3 regions of the Streptomyces sp. NPDC088147 genome follow, and region 3 is predicted to be linked to each of the others. Evidence: riboswitches for the same ligand, from Rfam matches in the RefSeq annotation. Region 3 holds a riboswitch; each other region holds the start of a gene.
What was found. A riboswitch is a leader RNA that binds a small molecule or an ion and turns the genes downstream of it on or off. The one in region 3 is predicted to bind cyclic di-AMP.
Positions count from the first base shown of each region.

Region 1 (5,314 bases), on a different contig from region 3:
CTCGATCGTGGACGGCTGCCGGCTCTCGCGCGCCGAGACCGTGGTCGTCCCGCACGCCGAACCCGAGGCCGTACGCAAGACACTCGACGCGCACGCCGGGCGGCGGGCGCTCATGGTGAGCGACGCGGTGTTCTCCGTGGACGGCGACGCGGCGCCGCTCGGTGAACTGGCCGAGGTCTGCCGTACCCGTGGCGCGGCCCTGCTCGTCGATGACGCGCACGGACTGGGGGTGCTCGGCGCGGGAGGCCGGGGCACGCCGTACGCGGCGGGCATCGCCGGTGCCAACGGAGTGGTGGCCACCGTCACGCTCTCCAAGTCCCTGGGCAGCCAGGGCGGCGCGGTACTCGGCCCGGCACGGGTCATCGGCCATCTGGTCAACGCCGCCCGTACGTTCATCTTCGACACCGGACTGGCGCCGGCGGCCGTGGGCGGCGCGCTGGAGAGTCTGCGGCTGCTGCGCCGGGAGCCCGCCCGGCCGGAGCGGGCGCGCGAGGTGGCCCGTACGCTGCACCGGCTGCTGACCGGGGCGGGTCTGACGGCCGTACGACCGGACGCCGCCGTGGTCTCCGTACGGGCGCCGTCGCCCGAAGCGGCGGTGCGCTGGGCCGCGGAGTGCCGTGCGGCGGGGCTGGCCGTGGGGTGCTTCCGTCCGCCCTCGGTGCCGGACGGCATCTCCAGGATCCGGCTCACCGCGCGTGCCGATCTGACGGATCAGCAGATCGGCACGGCGGTGGACACGATCGTCGCGCTCGCGCCGGGGGACGCGAGCTGAGCCGACCGGCCCCGGGCGGTCAGTGCGCGGGCGCCTCGTCGCGCAGCGCGGAGACGAAGGAAGTCCACGCGTCCGCCGAGAAGAACAGATGGGGTCGGGTCACTTCCTTGGAGTCACGTACGGCCAGTCCGCCCACGGCGATGGGGGCGCACTCCACACAGTTGTTCGCGCCGGTGCTGTAGCTGCTGCGATGCCATGCGGATGGACATGTCAGGTGGGGGGTCATGATGCTCCCTAGGCGCCGTCACCGATCCCGGCGATGAGATCCAATGAATCCTCTGTCGAGAGGGCATGCGCCTGCATGGTGCCGAACGCCGCGCAGTACGCCTCAAGGTCTTCTTTCCGCTCCAGATAGAGGCTATTCGTCAAATGGTCGAGAACGACCAAATCCAGATCAGTAATGTGCGGGAATGAGAAGATAACGAAAGGGCCGGTCAGTCCTACATAGCCGCCGGCCGTGAACGGCAGCACCTGAAGGCAGACATGCGGAAGACGGGCCAGCTCCGAGAGCCGCCGCAACTGCTCCCGCATCACACCGGGCCCGCCCACCTCGCGGCGCAGAACGGCCTCGTCCAGCACGGCGTGCAGCTCCAGGGGTATGCCGGCGCGCAGCACCTCCTGGCGGGCGAGCCGCACCTCGACCAGGGAGTCGACCGTCGTGGCGGGCAGTCCGCCGAGCGCGGCACGGGTCACGGCACGGGCGTACGCGGGGGTCTGGAGCAGGCCGGGGACCACGGAGGTCTCCAGTGTGCGCGCGGTGCGGGCCTGGGACTCCAGGCTGATGAAGTCCCGGTACTGTGGCGGGATCACGCCGCCGTACGCCATCCACCACCCCTGTCCGCTGCTGGTGGTCCCCGCCAAGGCGCCCAGCAGCAGCCGTTGTTGTGCGTCGGTGACGCCGAACGCGTCGAGCAGTCCGGCCAGATCCTCGTCCTTCACCCCGCTGACGCCCGTCTCGAGCCGGCTGACCTTCGACTGGTGCCAGCCGAGCAGCCGCGCGGTCTCACCGCTCGTCAGTCCCGCGCTCTGCCGCAGCTTGCGCAATTCCTCGCCGAGCCTGCGCCGGCGCACCGCTGGAATATGCCGCATGAATGATTGCCTCCCCGCCCTGTGTTCGTCGCGCCCTCGGGCGCCGCGGCGGAGAAGATATCTTTCCGGCGCCCAAATACGGTCTCGCGTTGCAGAGTTCACCGCTTTGAGCGACAGATATATGCAGATCTCGGTGGATCGGCCCTGGGAACGGCACGATCAGTGGGAGGCTGGCGCGAAGCACGGTCCGAGGCCGTCCGCGCAGTCATTCGCTCTGTGCCGGAGCCAGGCCCGGCGGGAAAGGGACGGCGTCGCCATGGCAGACCACCAGGAAGCATCCATCACCCTGCCGAGCGATCCCGCCTCGGTCACCGCGGCGCGAAGATACGTCGTGGACCTGCTGGCCGAGTGGGGGCTGCCGGTGCGGGAGGACATGGCCGAGACGGTCCGGCTGATCGTCTCGGAACTGGCCACCAACGCGGTACAGCACACCTTCGGGCAGTCACCCACGTTCACCGTGGAGGTCAGCCTCGAACGTGACGAGCAGCTGCGCGTCGGAGTCACCGACAGCCATCCGCGCTGGCCGCAACGGCTGCCCGCGGCCGTTCAGCAGGACAACGGCCGCGGCATGGTGATCGTCCGCTCGCTCACCGCCGAGCAGGGGGGACAGCTCTCCGTCACCCCGACCGCGGAGGGGGGCAAGACGGTCTGGATCGTCCTGCCATGGACGGTCCCGGTGGCGGCCGACGTGAGCTGAGCCGGTCGGCCGGTGCCCCCGGTCCCGGGCCGTCCCCGCCGGAGCGGGGACGGCCCCCTCCGACGCGTCCGGGGGCGGTGATGGCGAGAGGGCCGGTGCCGGCGGCCGGGGTCAGTTCACCCGGCCGTACAGGACGCTCCGGGACCAGATCCGCTCCAGCCGCACCAGTGACCCGGTCTTGGGCGAGTGCCAGATCCTTCCCCTGCCGGCGTAGATGCCGACGTGGTAGACGCTGTTGCCCCAGTGGAAGAACACCAGGTCCCCCTTGCGTCGTTGGGAGGGCGAGATATGGCGGGACGAGTTGTACTGCTGCTGGGCGGTACGGGGGAGCTTCTTGCCGGCCTTCTTGAACGAGTAGAGCGTCAGCCCGGAGCAGTCGAAGCGGTGGGGCCCCGTGGCTCCCCACCGGTACGGAGAGCCCTTCTTCGAGGCGGCGATCTTGAGGGCGTTGACCGCGCGCGTGGCGGCCTCGGCCTCGGACGTGGCGCCGGGCACGAGCATCGTGCCGCCGAGCGCGGCGAGTGTGAGGACCGAAACCGCACCGGTCCTGGACAGCAGAGACGGGACATTCGTCTGCGCGGTCATGCGCAACCCTTCGTCAGCCGCCTGTGAAGGATGACCTGTCGGGTTCGGGCTGGCGAAGTTGCCCGGCCGCTCTCACGACTTCACCCCGAGGGACGACCACACCGGGCGTCGTCCCGTTCTGCCTGGGTCCTCCACTCCTGCCGATCCACTCCTGTCGACCAGGCATCCGGTGCGGCGGCAGGACTCGGCGTCCGCCCGGACCGCCCCGCCGCGGTGGCGGGGGCTTGTCGTCCCACGGATCTTGACGCAGGAACAGGTGGATATCCGAGACGAAACGACGATATGTGAAGTTCATCACGGATGCCCCAAAGGGGTGGTGAAGGGGTGTGTCACGCCGACGGCATGAGCCCCGACGAGGGCCGTACCTGCAAGGGAGTTCGGGGCGCCTGGACGATCCGGTCGCATCGCGCAACTCGGGACCCCGTACTCGTCCGGACGGTTCATACGCCGAACGTGCGAGTCGTTCCCGTATGGGCGGCGTCCATACGGGAACGACTCGCCGTGCCGGCGCGGGCGTTCACCGCCCGCCGAAGGGGTCGCGCGGCGTGTCGAGGGACGCCTCGCGGTTCCGGATGACGTGATCGAGCAGTCCGTACGCCTTGGCGGCCGGCGCGTCGAGGATCGTGTCGCGCTCGATGTCCTCGGTGATCCGCTCGGTGCTCTGCCCGGTGTGACGCACCAGCATGGACGTGAGCAGCGACCGCAGTCGGAGCATCTCCCGCGCGTGGATCTCCAGGTCGGACGGCCGGCCCTGGACCGGCTCCTCGATGGCGGGCTGCCGGAGGAGGAGCCGCGCGCCGGGCAGCGCCAGCCGCTTGCCCGGTGCCCCCGCGGCCAGCAGTACGGCGGCGGTCGACACCGCCTGCCCGAGGCAGACGGTCTCCACGTCGCAGGTCACGATCCGCATCGTGTCGTAGATCGCGGACATGGCGCTGATCGACCCGCCCGGGGAGTTGATGTAGAGCGAGATGTCCCGGTCGGGCGCCGCGTATTCGAGGTGGATGAGCTGCGCGATCACATCGTTGGCCGCGGTGTCGTCGACCGGCGTGCCGAGGAAGATGATCCGCCCTTCGAGGAGCTTCGAGTACGGGTCGAGGGTGCGGGTCCCGTTGCTCGTCCGCTCGGTGAACTCGGGCAGGACGTAGCGGGCTGACGGACGGTTCATGGCGTGCCTCTCCTCGTACGCGCGTCTCGCGGTTCTCGCGGGCTCTGTGAAAAATGTACAGGACGTACAGAAAATGAGATGCGGGGTAGGCCGGGGAATCCGGAGCAAGAGGCGTTCGCCGTGGGCGCGTTCGGTCGAATGGAGCAGACAGGAAGCGATTCTGCGGGTGTACTCTCCGCGCCTCGCCCGCTCCGGCGGTTCGCCGGTGGTGGCGTGGCGCTACACCTCGGGCATGGACGATCCTTTTGCTTTCAGCCCGTTGCGGACGCCCCGGTCGGGGTCGCCCCGCTCGGATGGGCCCCGCTCGGATACGCCCCGGTCAGGTGGGCGACGGCGGGACGGTGAGACCCCGGGCACGGTGGAGCACGGCGGCGGCGTACGGCCGTCTTCGGAACCCGCTCAGAGATCCGCGCAGACGCCTGAGCGCCTGGTCGGCGGGGGCCGACCGCAGACTCGGGTAGTGGTCGAGGAAGACGTGCCACTGGACACAGGACTCCTCAAGGTGACCCAGGGTCAGGAGCGTGTCGGCGAGCCGCGCCCGGGTGAGGGCACTTGATCTGTGGCGGTCCTCGGCGCGGGCCTCGGCCGCGCCGGCGAAGAGCCGCGTCGCTCCCGCGGTGTCCCCCAGGGCGATCAGCGTCCTGCCGTGCTGGTAGTCGAGTCCGGGCCGGGGGTAGTGGGTGAACGGTCCGGGCAGGCCGGTCGCGCGGTCGTGCTGCGTCTCCGCCGCCGTGAGATCTCTGACGGCCTCGCGGCGGCGCTGCGCGCGGGCGTGGGTGAGTGCGCGCTGACTCAGGACGAAGGCCCGGAGGGCCGGGTCGGCGCGCCGGCCGGCGGTGTCGACGGCCGCGTCGGCGAGATCTCCGGCGTGCTCCTCGAACCCGAGGTACAGGGCCTGGGTGCTCATGGCGCGCAGGGTGGTCGCGAAGAGGCCGCGGTCGTCGGCTTCGCGGGCGAGCCCCAGGGCCGCGGTGAAGTAACGCTGGGCCAGGCTCGGATGGGCCGC
Region 1 covers NZ_JBIUSY010000011.1:79,991-85,304, forward strand. Annotated here, with positions in the region: gene ACIOGX_RS33265 (8-amino-7-oxononanoate synthase) at 1-772, shown strand, start outside; gene ACIOGX_RS33270 (DUF397 domain-containing protein) at 792-998, opposite strand; gene ACIOGX_RS33275 (helix-turn-helix transcriptional regulator) at 1,007-1,861, opposite strand; gene ACIOGX_RS33280 (ATP-binding protein) at 2,118-2,558, shown strand; gene ACIOGX_RS33285 (C40 family peptidase) at 2,670-3,143, opposite strand; cyclic di-AMP (ydaO/yuaA leader) riboswitch at 3,147-3,343, opposite strand; gene ACIOGX_RS33290 (ATP-dependent Clp protease proteolytic subunit) at 3,661-4,308, opposite strand; gene ACIOGX_RS33295 (hypothetical protein) at 4,628-5,314, opposite strand, start outside.
Region 1: another riboswitch for cyclic di-AMP. It lies ahead of ACIOGX_RS33285 (C40 family peptidase); the one in region 3 lies ahead of ACIOGX_RS17325 (LysM peptidoglycan-binding domain-containing protein).

Region 2 (5,314 bases), on a different contig from region 3:
GCCGCAGTTGGTGGCGACGGCGAGGTCGGCGATGGTGACGTCCTCGGTCTCACCGGAGCGGTGGGACATCATGCACTTGAAGCCGTTGCGCTGGGCCAGCTCGACGGCGTCCAGGGTCTCGGTCAGCGAACCGATCTGGTTGACCTTGACGAGCAGGGCGTTGGCCGAGCCCTCCTCGATACCGCGGGCGAGGCGCTCCGGGTTGGTGACGAACAGGTCGTCGCCGACGATCTGGACCTTGGAGCCGAGCTTGTCCGTGAGGACCTTCCAGCCGGCCCAGTCGTCCTCGAAGAGCGGGTCCTCGATGGAGACGAGCGGGTACGCGGCGACGAGCTCCTCGTAGTACTCGGTCAGCTCGGCGGCCGAGCGGGACTTGCCCTCGAACTCGTACGAACCGTCCTTGTAGAACTCGGACGCGGCGACGTCGAGCGCGAGCGCGATGTCGCGGCCGGGGACGTAACCGGCCTCCTTGATCGCTTCGAGGATGAGGTCGAGCGCGGCGCGGTTGGACTCCAGGTTCGGCGCGAAGCCGCCCTCGTCGCCGAGGCCGGTGGAGAGGCCCTTCTGCTTCAGGACCTTCTTGAGCGTGTGGTAGACCTCGGCACCCCAGCGCAGGGCCTCGGAGAAGGACTCCGCGCCGATCGGGGCGATCATGAATTCCTGGATGTCGACATTGGAGTCGGCGTGCGAGCCGCCGTTCAGGATGTTCATCATCGGAACGGGCAGCAGGTGCGCGTTCGGGCCGCCGAGGTAGCGGAAGAGCGGGAGGTCCGAGGCCTCGGAGGCGGCGTGCGCGACGGCGAGGGAGACGCCGAGGATGGCGTTGGCGCCGAGCGACGACTTGTCCGGGGTGGCGTCCAGGTCGAACATGGCCTGGTCGATCAGGCGCTGCTCGGTGGCGTCGTACCCGACCAGCTCCGGGCCGATCTGCTCGATGACGGCGAGGACGGCCTTCTCGACACCCTTGCCCTGGTAGCGGTTCTGGTCACCGTCGCGGAGCTCAAGGGCCTCGAACGCACCGGTGGAGGCACCGGAGGGGACAGCAGCACGACCCGTGCTGCCGTCGTCGAGGCCGACCTCGACCTCGACCGTGGGGTTGCCTCGGGAGTCGAGGATTTCCCGGGCTACGACGACGTCGATGGACGGCACGAGCATCTCCTTCTGGGATGTGACGCTTGGAGTGCAGGGTCTCATTGGCCTTGCGGCAAGAGCCTAACCGCCGCGGGGTCATCGGTCGGCCGGTGCCCGCCACCTAAGACGAAATGAGGCCCGAATCCCGCACCGCGGGAGTCGTGGGCCGCCATCGCCGGGGCCGCGTCCGCCGCGGTCCGCGCGCGGGCGGGCCTCAGCGGGAAACCCCGGCCCGGCGCGTACGGGGGATTACGCGCCCGGCCGGGGTGGTCTCGGGTGGGGCCAGGGGCCCGGGGTCCGGAGGTTCGGAGGTCCGGGGCCCGGGGTCCGGGGCCCGGGGTCCGGGTCCCGGAAGGTCCGGGGCCCGGGGCCCGGGTCCCGGAAGGTCCGGGGCCCGGGGCCCGGGGGCCCGGAGGGTCCGGAGGGCCCGGGGCCCGGGGCCCGGAGGTCAGCTCAGGTGGAGCTGCTGGCCCGGGTAGATCACGTCGGCGTCGCTGACGATGTCCTTGTTCAGGTCGAACAGCTTCTTCCAGCCACCCTTGACGTCCTCGGCCTTGGCGATCTTGGAGAGGGTGTCGCCGGACGCGACCTTGTACTCGCCGTCACCCTTCTTGATCGTGGCGGGACGGCTCTCGCCGCGCGAGGCCGGCTGGGCCGCGTCGCGCGTGCTCTCCGTGGTCTCCCGCTGCGACTGCTGCGTCGGCTGCGACTGCTGCTTCGGCTGGCTCCGCTGCTTCGGCTGCGACTGCTGCTGGGTGTTCTCGGTGGCCGAGCCGCCGTCGTACGCGGCGTTGGACAGGCCCACGCCGCAGTTCGGCCACGCGCCCTTGCCCTGGCCCGCGAGGACCTTCTCGGCGACGGCTATCTGCTGGGACTTGCTGGCCTGGTCGGCGCGGGGGGCGTACGCGGTACCGCCGTAGGCGGCCCAGGTGGACGGCGTGAACTGGAGGCCGCCGTAGAAGCCGTTTTGGGTGTTGATGGACCAGTTGCCCCCGGACTCGCACTGCGCGACCTTGTCCCACTCGGAGGCGGTCGCGGCGGTGGCCGAGGTCGCACCGATCAGCGGGGCGGCGACGGCGGCACCGGTGACGCCGGCGAGCGTGGCGTAGCGGACGGCCTTCGACGGGCGGCGGTGCTTGGCCTTGCTGGAACGCAGCAGCATGGAACATCTCCTCACCGACGCCTACGAGGTCAGCTGTCGGGTTCGGGCCAAGTGAGTTGCCCGGCCTTGTGCTCTGGCGCACAAGGCTTCACCCCAAGCCGGTCCTCGGCCGTCTCTCGACGGCCGGAGCCCGGCGCGAACCTTTGGGTCCCCCGCTCCTGCCTACGGCGCTTGACGCGTCGGTTACTCCCCCCGACCGACGGCAGGATTCGGCGTGACGGTCGACGGGGCCCGCGGTGCGAGCGGTTCAGACCGTAATCACAGGTCTGCCCGTTGTTCAAAGATGCACATCAAGGAAAAATCGCCCTTACCTCCCCCTGGAGCGATCTCATTTACGCAGGTGGGAGAGGAAGCGGCCCAACCGGCGGGCCAAAAGACCCCAGTTGCGGCAAAGAGACCCTTGTCTCACTTTCGCAGAAGTGGACATAGGGTCTCTAACTGCCTCTACTTCACGCCGAGATCAAGGGTCTGGCCAGGAAGGATCAGGTCGGGGTCGGCGCCGACGGTGTCCTTGTTCGCCTCGTAGAGCGCGGACCACCCGCCGGGCACCTCGCGCTCGTCGGCGATGAGCCAAAGGCAGTCGCCCACGCGGACGGTGTACTCGCCCTCCGCCGCGTCCGCGCCTTCCGTTCCGTCCGTCGCGCCGCCCGCGTGACGTGCCGATCCGTCACCTCGCGAGGCATGTCGGCCGGATTCACGCTCTTCACCCGAATTGCCCGGTACGGAATCCTCCGGGGCGGCGTCGCCACGGTGCTTGCCCTTGGCGGCGTCGTCGGCCTCCGCGTCATCGGCGGAGCCGGAGGCGCCGGAGGACTCGGAGGGGGCGGGGGTCGCGTCGTCGGGCGCGGTCCCGTCCGGGGTGGACGCGGAGCTGTCCGAGGGCGCGTCGGCGTCCCCGGCCTTCCCTGACGCCCCGGACGTCTCGGACGCGTCGGAGGACCCGGAAGGCTTGGACGGCTTGGACGTCTCGGTCTTCCCTGACGTCTCGGAGGGCTTGGGGGTCCCGGACGACTCGGGTGTCGTCCCCCGTTCCGCCTCGGGCGTCGTACCGGGGTCCACGCCCGGCGCGGCGCTGCCCGCCGTCAGCCCCGAGATCGCGGCGCAGCTGGCCCACGCCTTCGGCCCCTGCGCGTCGAGGATCTTCTCGGCTATCGCGATCTGCTGCGATCTGCTGGCGAGGTCGGCGCTGGCCGCGTACTCCGCGCCGCCGAAGTCGTCCCAGGTCTCCTGGGAGATCTGGAGTCCGCCGTAGTAGCCGTTCTTGAGGTCGGCGCTCCACATGCCGCCGCTCTCGCACTCGGCGACGCGGTCCCAGGTGGAGGCGTCCGCCGCGCCGGCACCCGTGGCGCCGAGCAGCGGAATGGCGATCGCGGAGCCGGTCACCCCTGCCGCGACGATCAGAGCGGGGGCCTGGCGAGGTCGACGGTGTCGGCCGTTCCCGGAGCGCATGCGATTGCCTTCCGTGTGACTGATGTTTCGACTACTGCGTGTGGCGGCTGAGTTTTCGAGAACGTAGCGGTACTCGAACTGCTGTCACAAGTCGATGCAGCGGAGATCACGTGAAAGTCACAGTCTTGACGGGTCGTCAGTAAACCTTCAGTCGGACAATGGCGTGAACTGCACCGGAAGCGTGCGCAATCCACGCATGATGAGCCCTCCACGCCACCGCAAATCGGCAGGATCTCCCGCAAGCCGCACATCGGGCAGCCGGGTCAGCAGGGTGGCGAGCGCCGTCTGCCCCTCCACCCGGGCGAGCGGCGCGCCGAGGCAGTAGTGGATGCCGTGTCCGTAGCCCAGGTGCTGATTGTCACGCCGGGAGAGGTCGAGCGTGTCCGGATCCGTGAAGCGCTCGGGGTCACGGTCGGCGGCGGCCAGGACGACCAGCACCGGATCGCCCGTCGCGATCCGCTGCCCGCCGAGCGTCAGCGGCTCGGTCGCGAAGCGCCAGGTCGCCAGCTCCACGGGACCGTCGTACCGGAGCAGCTCCTCGACCCCCGTCGCGAGCAGACCGGTCTCCCCCGCTCCGAGCGAGCGCTGGAGCAGCGCGCGCTGCTCGGGGTGGCGCAGCAGCGCGAACATGCCGTTGCCGATGAGGTTCACGGTCGTCTCGAAACCGGCGAAGAGGATGATGAAGGCCATCGCCGCGGCCTCGTTCTCGGTGAGATGTTCCCCGTGGTCGCCGGCCCGGATGAGGCCGGAGATCAGATCGTCGCCGGGGTCCGCCCTCTTGCGGTGGATGAGGTCGGCGAGATAGCCCCGCATCTTCTTGACGGAGCGCCCGACTCCGCCCCGCGGGCCGCCCGCGTGCCGGATCATCATGCCCGCCCAGTCGCGGAAGTCGTCCTGGTCCTCGCGCGGCACCCCGAGCAGATCGCAGATCGCGTAGATGGGGAGCGGGAACGCGAAGTCATGGATGAGGTCCGCCTCGCCCTTCGCGGCGAAGCCGTCGATGAGCCGGTCGGTCAACTCCTGCACGCGCGGCGCGAATTCGGCCACGCGGCGGGGCGTGAACGCCTTGGACACGAGCCGTCGCAGCCGGGTGTGATCGGGCGGATCGATATTGAGCAGATGTGTCATCAGCTCCGCCTTGCGCTCGCCGGGAATGCCCGTCTTCCCCTTGGCGTGCGCCGGCTCGGCGTGATGCGTGGGGTTCTTGGAGAGCCGTGCGTCGGCGAGGGCCTGCCGGGCATCCACGTACCGCGTCACGAGCCATGCCTCGACCCCACTGGGCAGCGTGGTCCTGTGCACGGGCGCGTGCTCGCGCAGCCAGGCGTAGGCGGGGTACGGATCGGTGGCGAACTCCCAGGTGAACAGCTCGGGAGCGGGCGGGGCCGGGGGGACGGGGGCGGACTGGTGCTGCATGCCCCGACAGTAACCGCCCCTCTGTCCCGGCCCGCGCCGCCCAGTTCCCCCGGCCGCTCGGAGGACCGGCCCGCCTTCCGCGGTAGGGCGCGAGGCCGGCGGGGCGGGTCGGGGCCGAGCGTCTGTGCTATCCGACGGCGGGGACCGGATGCTCCGGGG
Region 2 covers NZ_JBIUSY010000005.1:106,312-111,625, forward strand. Annotated here, with positions in the region: gene eno (phosphopyruvate hydratase) at 1-1,155, opposite strand, end outside; gene ACIOGX_RS18565 (transglycosylase family protein) at 1,580-2,287, opposite strand; cyclic di-AMP (ydaO/yuaA leader) riboswitch at 2,297-2,473, opposite strand; gene ACIOGX_RS18570 (transglycosylase family protein) at 2,738-3,676, opposite strand; gene ACIOGX_RS18575 (cytochrome P450) at 3,890-5,155, opposite strand; gene ACIOGX_RS18580 (protein-L-isoaspartate(D-aspartate) O-methyltransferase) at 5,283-5,314, opposite strand, start outside.
Region 2: another riboswitch for cyclic di-AMP. It lies ahead of ACIOGX_RS18565 (transglycosylase family protein); the one in region 3 lies ahead of ACIOGX_RS17325 (LysM peptidoglycan-binding domain-containing protein).

Region 3 (5,314 bases):
GCCGTCGTCTTCGCCTTCGGTGGCCTGGAGGTGGTCACGATCGCGGCGGCGGAGTCCGACGACCCGGTGCGTTCGGTGTCCCGGGCGGTGCGCAGCGCGGTGTTCCGGATCCTGTTCTTCTACGTCGGTTCGATGCTGGTCATCGTGACGGTGCTGCCTTGGACGGCGCAGCGGGCCGGACTGAGCCCGTATGTCACCGTCCTCGACGCCATCGGTGTCCCGTCCGCCGCGCAGATCATGAACATCGTGGTGTTCGTGGCCCTGCTGTCGGCGCTCAACGCCAACCTCTACGGATCGTCCCGGATGGTCTTCTCGCTGGCCGAACGGGGTGAGGCGCCGACGTCCCTGCTGAAGGTGAGCGGCGGCGGTGTGCCCCGACGGGCGGTCCTCGCGTCCGTGGCCTTCGGCTTCGTGTCGGTGCTGCTCAATCTCCGATGGCCCGACTCGGTCTTCCTGTACATGCTCAACGCGGTCGGCGCGGTGCTTCTCTTCGTCTGGGCCCTGATCGCGGTGTCGCAGCTGCGGCTGCGGCGCCGTATCGAGCGGGAGGCACCGGAGCGGCTGGTGCTGAGGATGTGGCTCTTCCCCGGGCTGACCTGGGCCACGCTCGCCGCGATGGCGGTCGTCTTCGGCCTGATGCTGACGAATGACGCGGCGCGCCCGCAGCTGCTGTGGTCCCTGGGCGCGACGGCGCTCGTGCTGGCGGCGGCGGGGGTACGGGAGCTGCGCGCGCGGCGCGCCTGACCCGGGAGACGCGGGGACGCGGGACACGGGGACGGACGGGGAGACGCGCGAACGCCGGCAGGCCGGACAGGCCCTGAGGGCTGTCCGGCCTGCCGCGACGGGTGTGAGGGCCTGTCAGTAGGGGCCGTTCACGTTGTCGATCGAGCCGTACCGGTCGGCCGCGTAGTTGCTCGCGGCGGTGATGTTGGCGACCGGGTCGTAGCTGTCCGTCGACGTACCGGGCACGTGGTAGGCCTGGAACGTGGGGTCGATGACCTGAAGCAGGCCCTTGGACGGGGTGCCGGCGGCCGCGTTGGAGTCCCAGTTGTTGATGGCGGCCGGGTTGCCCGAGGACTCGCGCATGATGTTGCGGTAGATGCCCTCGTAGGAGCCGGGGATGCCGTGCTGCGCCATGACGTCCAGCGACTCCCGGATCCAGCCGTCCAGGTCGTCGGTGTACGTCTGCGCGGTCGTCTGGGTGGCGGCGCCGGTGTCGGCCGAGGCGGTCTCGTCCGTGGTGGCGGTCTCGTCGGCCGGGGCGGTCTCGTCGGCGGTGGCGCTCTCGTCGGCCGTGGAGTCGGCGGTGGAGTCGGCCGGGGCCTCCGACGCGGACTCCGTTCCCAGCGTCAGCGTGAGACCGGGGTGGATCAGCGACGGGTTGCCGCCGATGGCGTCGCGGTTGTCCTCGTACAGCTTCTGCCAGCCGCCGCTGATCGAGTACGCGTCCGCGATCTTGGACAGCGAGTCCCCCCAGACCACGGAGTAGGTCGCCGGGATGTCCGTCTGAACGGCGGCGGCCGGAGCCATGGGCAGCTTGGCGGTGGCGGCGGTGTGCGCCGGGGCCGCTTCCGCGGTGGTCGCGGCCAGCAGGGGGAAGGCGAGTACGGCACCGCCCGTGCCCGCGGTGACGAGGCCTCTGGCGACGGGGTTGTTCTTGGGACGACGGTGCTTAGCCTTTGAGGCCATGACGAATTCCTCTCCTCCGCCTGCGAGGTGAGCTGTCGGGTTCGGGCTGGAGATGCCCGGCCGCGTGCTGATCGCGGCTTCACCCCAAGCCGGTCCGGAGTACGGATCGGCGACTTACCTGGGTCCCCCGCTCCTGCCGTACGTGGGTGGGTGTGGGTTTCCGGATGGCGGCAGGATTAGGCGTTCCATCCGGAGTGACGAGAACGTAAGCGAGGACGACCGGGCGAAACAAGCCCTGAATTCACAACGGAATCCAATTCACGATTCCGACCCCGAAAGATCTCGTTACCCACCCGATACCGGGGCTCTCAACTCGCCTTCCCTGCGGACGAAATGAACGACGAGACGGCCCTCGCGACCCGGCACTTACGTGACACACATCACGCCCATGACGGAAATGTCCAGCTCAGGGCACCCCCCAGAGAGGAGAAAGTCGCATGAAAGACACCGAAATGGACTTCGGGAAGAACGGAGATAAATCGCCCATAAAGGAACGTTGCGCCACGCCCGGTCCGACCCCGGCACTCGGGCCCACAACCGGAAAGGCGCGCACCCCCGCAGGGCGCCGTATCGCACATGATCACGTAATACGGAAGCCGCCTCGTACGGTCCCTCACGGACCCCGGCGGATCCCATGCGATCCGCTTCGCTCGGCCATTGAACCGCTCAACGCCATGGAATTGGTGGAGCCTTGAGCCTTTCTGACTCTCTATCGCTTCCGGAAAATGGCGGGCCACGCACCGGCTCCGCGACGGACTTTCACCGGGGAACGGGCTGAATTCATCGAATCCCCTTTATTCAGAAGGCAGTTCACAGCGACCGTGGCGCGTACGGGACGTATTCGGTGCCGCGTACCCAACTCGCTTGGCCGGCGCGCCGGTTCGGGGGATCGGCCCGTCGGTACGGGGCGAGCCGGGTCTCGTCGACACCGTCCGCCGCCCGCGGAGCGGGGTCATACGCAAGCACCGCAGCGACAGGATGTCGCTGCGGTGCGTGGGATCGTGAGTGGGAAGGTCTCCTAGGGCGTGTCTGGCGCCGACGTCGGCCAGTCCGCCCGGCCCGCCGCGGTGAAGCCGAGGAGTTCGCGGCTGCGGGTGGTGTCGAACAGCGACGCGTGTCCGTCCAGCGCGCCCCGGATCTCGCTGGTGGGGTGGTACGCCTCCAGCAGCTCGCGGGTGGGCTCCAGCGCCGCGCTGTCGGGCGCGGCCACGTTGACGACATGGTGGCCCGTGAGGTCGGCCGTCAGGGCGGCCCGTACGGCTCGGGCGGCGTCCGGCGTGTGCAGCCAGCCCCACAGTTCGCGGCGGTTGGGCGCGGGGTCGCCGTGCACCTCGGCCAGCCGCTCCCGCAGCCGGTCGCCCGCCCCGACGAACGGGAACCGCAGCATGACCGTGGCCGTGCCGTAGCGCCGGGTCGTGAACTCCGCCGCCTTCTCCGACATGACCTTGGACAGTCCGTAGGAGTCGACGGTGAGGTCCGGGTGGTCCTCGTCGACGGGGACGTACACCGGGTGCAGGTCCCGGTCGGCCCACGCGATACCGACGGCCGCCGCGCTGGAGGCGCCGACCACGCGCGGCACCCCGAGCCGGCCCGCCTCCTGGAACACCAGGTAGGCGGCGAGCACGTTGGCGCGCAGTGTCTCCTCCTCCGACACGATGCCGGGCGCCGGGTACGCGGCGAGATGGACGACCCCGGCGAACACACCGTCCTCCCCCGCCGCCTCCCGGGCGGCCGCGAAGCTCTCCGTGACGGTCTGCGCCTCGCCGAGGTCGCCGGTGACGAACCGGACACAGCCGTCCTCGCCGTCGCCCCGCTCCAGGTCGGCGCCCACGACGCGGAAGCCCGCGCCGATGAGGTCGGCCACGACGGCCCGGCCAATCCCGCCGGCCGCGCCGGTCACCAGTACCGTCCGGCCGTCGCTCTCCCCTGCTGTCCGCCCGCTCATCCCTTGACCGCTCCCATCAGTCCGTTGACGAAGTAACGCTGGGCGCACAGGAACAGGACGATCACCGGGACCACCATGATCAGAGCCGCCGCCATCAGCGAGTTGTACTGCACGACGCTCTGCGACTGCATCGCCTGGAGCGCGATCGGCAGGGTGTACGTGTGCGGGTCGTTCAGCGAGATCCGGGTGAGCTGATACTCGTTCCAGGTCGGGATCGCCGTGAGCAGCGCGATGGTGATGACGGCGGGCCTGGCCAGCGGCAGATAGATACGGCTGAAGATCCGCAGCTCTCCCGCGCCGTCCATGCGCGCCGCCTCGCGCAGCTCCCCCGGTACCGATCTGAACGCGTTGGTCAGCATCAGGATCGCCAGCGGGGCGCTGCCGTTGACGAACGGCAGGATCAGGCCCCAGTGCGTGCCGAGGATGTCGAGCTTGCTCTCCAGCAGCACGATCGGCAGCAGTGTCACCACTCCGGGCACGAAGAGCAGCACGAGGAACAGCCGGTACAGCCACTTCTTGCCGGGGAACGCCAGCACGGAGAAGGCGTACGAGGCGGCCGAGTAGACCACCACGACCAGCACGGTCGTCAGGACGGTGACCTTGACGCTGTTGAGGAAGTAGTCGAAGAAGTCGAGCTTGTTCCAGGTGTCGGCGAAGGTACGGAGGGTCGGGTCGTGCGGTATGAGATGACCGCCCTCCTGCACCTCCTTGTTGGTCTTGAAGGCCGCCGAGACCATCCACAGGAAGGGATAGACGCTGACCGCCGCGTAGGCGGCGAGCACGATCCCGACGAGGGCACGGACGGCGGTCCTGCCGACGGGCCTGCGTCCGCCGGTCCGCGGCACGGTCCGGTCCTGGACGCGGATGCCCGCCCGCCGCGGTGGGGAAAGCGTTTCGCCGCTCATCCCATCCTCCTCATCACCCGCTGGTTGATGAAGGCGACGACGAGGGCCGCCAGGAACAGGAGCCAGCCCAGGGCGCTGGCGAGACCCAGCGTCGGGGACAGCTCGGAGAGGAAGGCGAGCCGGTAGGTCTCCAGCCCCAGGACGCTCGTGGAGTCGCCCGGACCGCCGTTCGTCATGATCAGGAAGGACTGGAAGCCCTGGAGGGAGTCGCGCACGTTGAGCAGGAGCACGACGACGGTGATGGGCTTCATGAGCGGCCACACGACGGTCGTGGTGGAGCGCAGCCAGCCGGCGCCGTCGATCTGCGCGGCCTCCAGCAGGGAGCTGTCCAGCGACTGGAGTCCGGTCAGATACAGCAGCATCGCGACCGGCACGGCCGACCAGACCATGACGACGATCATCGTGGCCAGCGCGGTGTCCGGGTTGCCGAGCCAGCCCTGCGGCTGCTGGAGCGAGCCGAGGCCGACGGTCTTGAGGAGCAGGTTGACGGCGCCGTTCGGCTCCAGGATGTAGTTCCAGGCGAAGTAGACGGCGATTCCGGTCGTCACGTACGGCACGAAGTAGACGGAGCGCAGGACGCCCTGGAAGCGCTTGACCTGGTTCAGGACGAGGGCCAGCGGAAAGGCGACGAGCACGGTGAGCAGGGGCACCGCGATGACGACCCACAGGGTGTTGACCGCGGCCTTCTTCACGATCGGCCAGTACGTCGGGCTGCCGCCGAGCAGATCCGTGTAGTTGCGGAAGCCGCGCCAGTTCCACTCGGGCCAGAAGCCGT
Region 3 covers NZ_JBIUSY010000004.1:513,492-518,805, forward strand. Annotated here, with positions in the region: gene ACIOGX_RS17320 (amino acid permease) at 1-744, shown strand, start outside; gene ACIOGX_RS17325 (LysM peptidoglycan-binding domain-containing protein) at 859-1,689, opposite strand; cyclic di-AMP (ydaO/yuaA leader) riboswitch at 1,694-1,882, opposite strand; gene ACIOGX_RS17330 (NAD(P)-dependent oxidoreductase) at 2,708-3,634, opposite strand; gene ACIOGX_RS17335 (carbohydrate ABC transporter permease) at 3,631-4,539, opposite strand; gene ACIOGX_RS17340 (carbohydrate ABC transporter permease) at 4,536-5,314, opposite strand, start outside.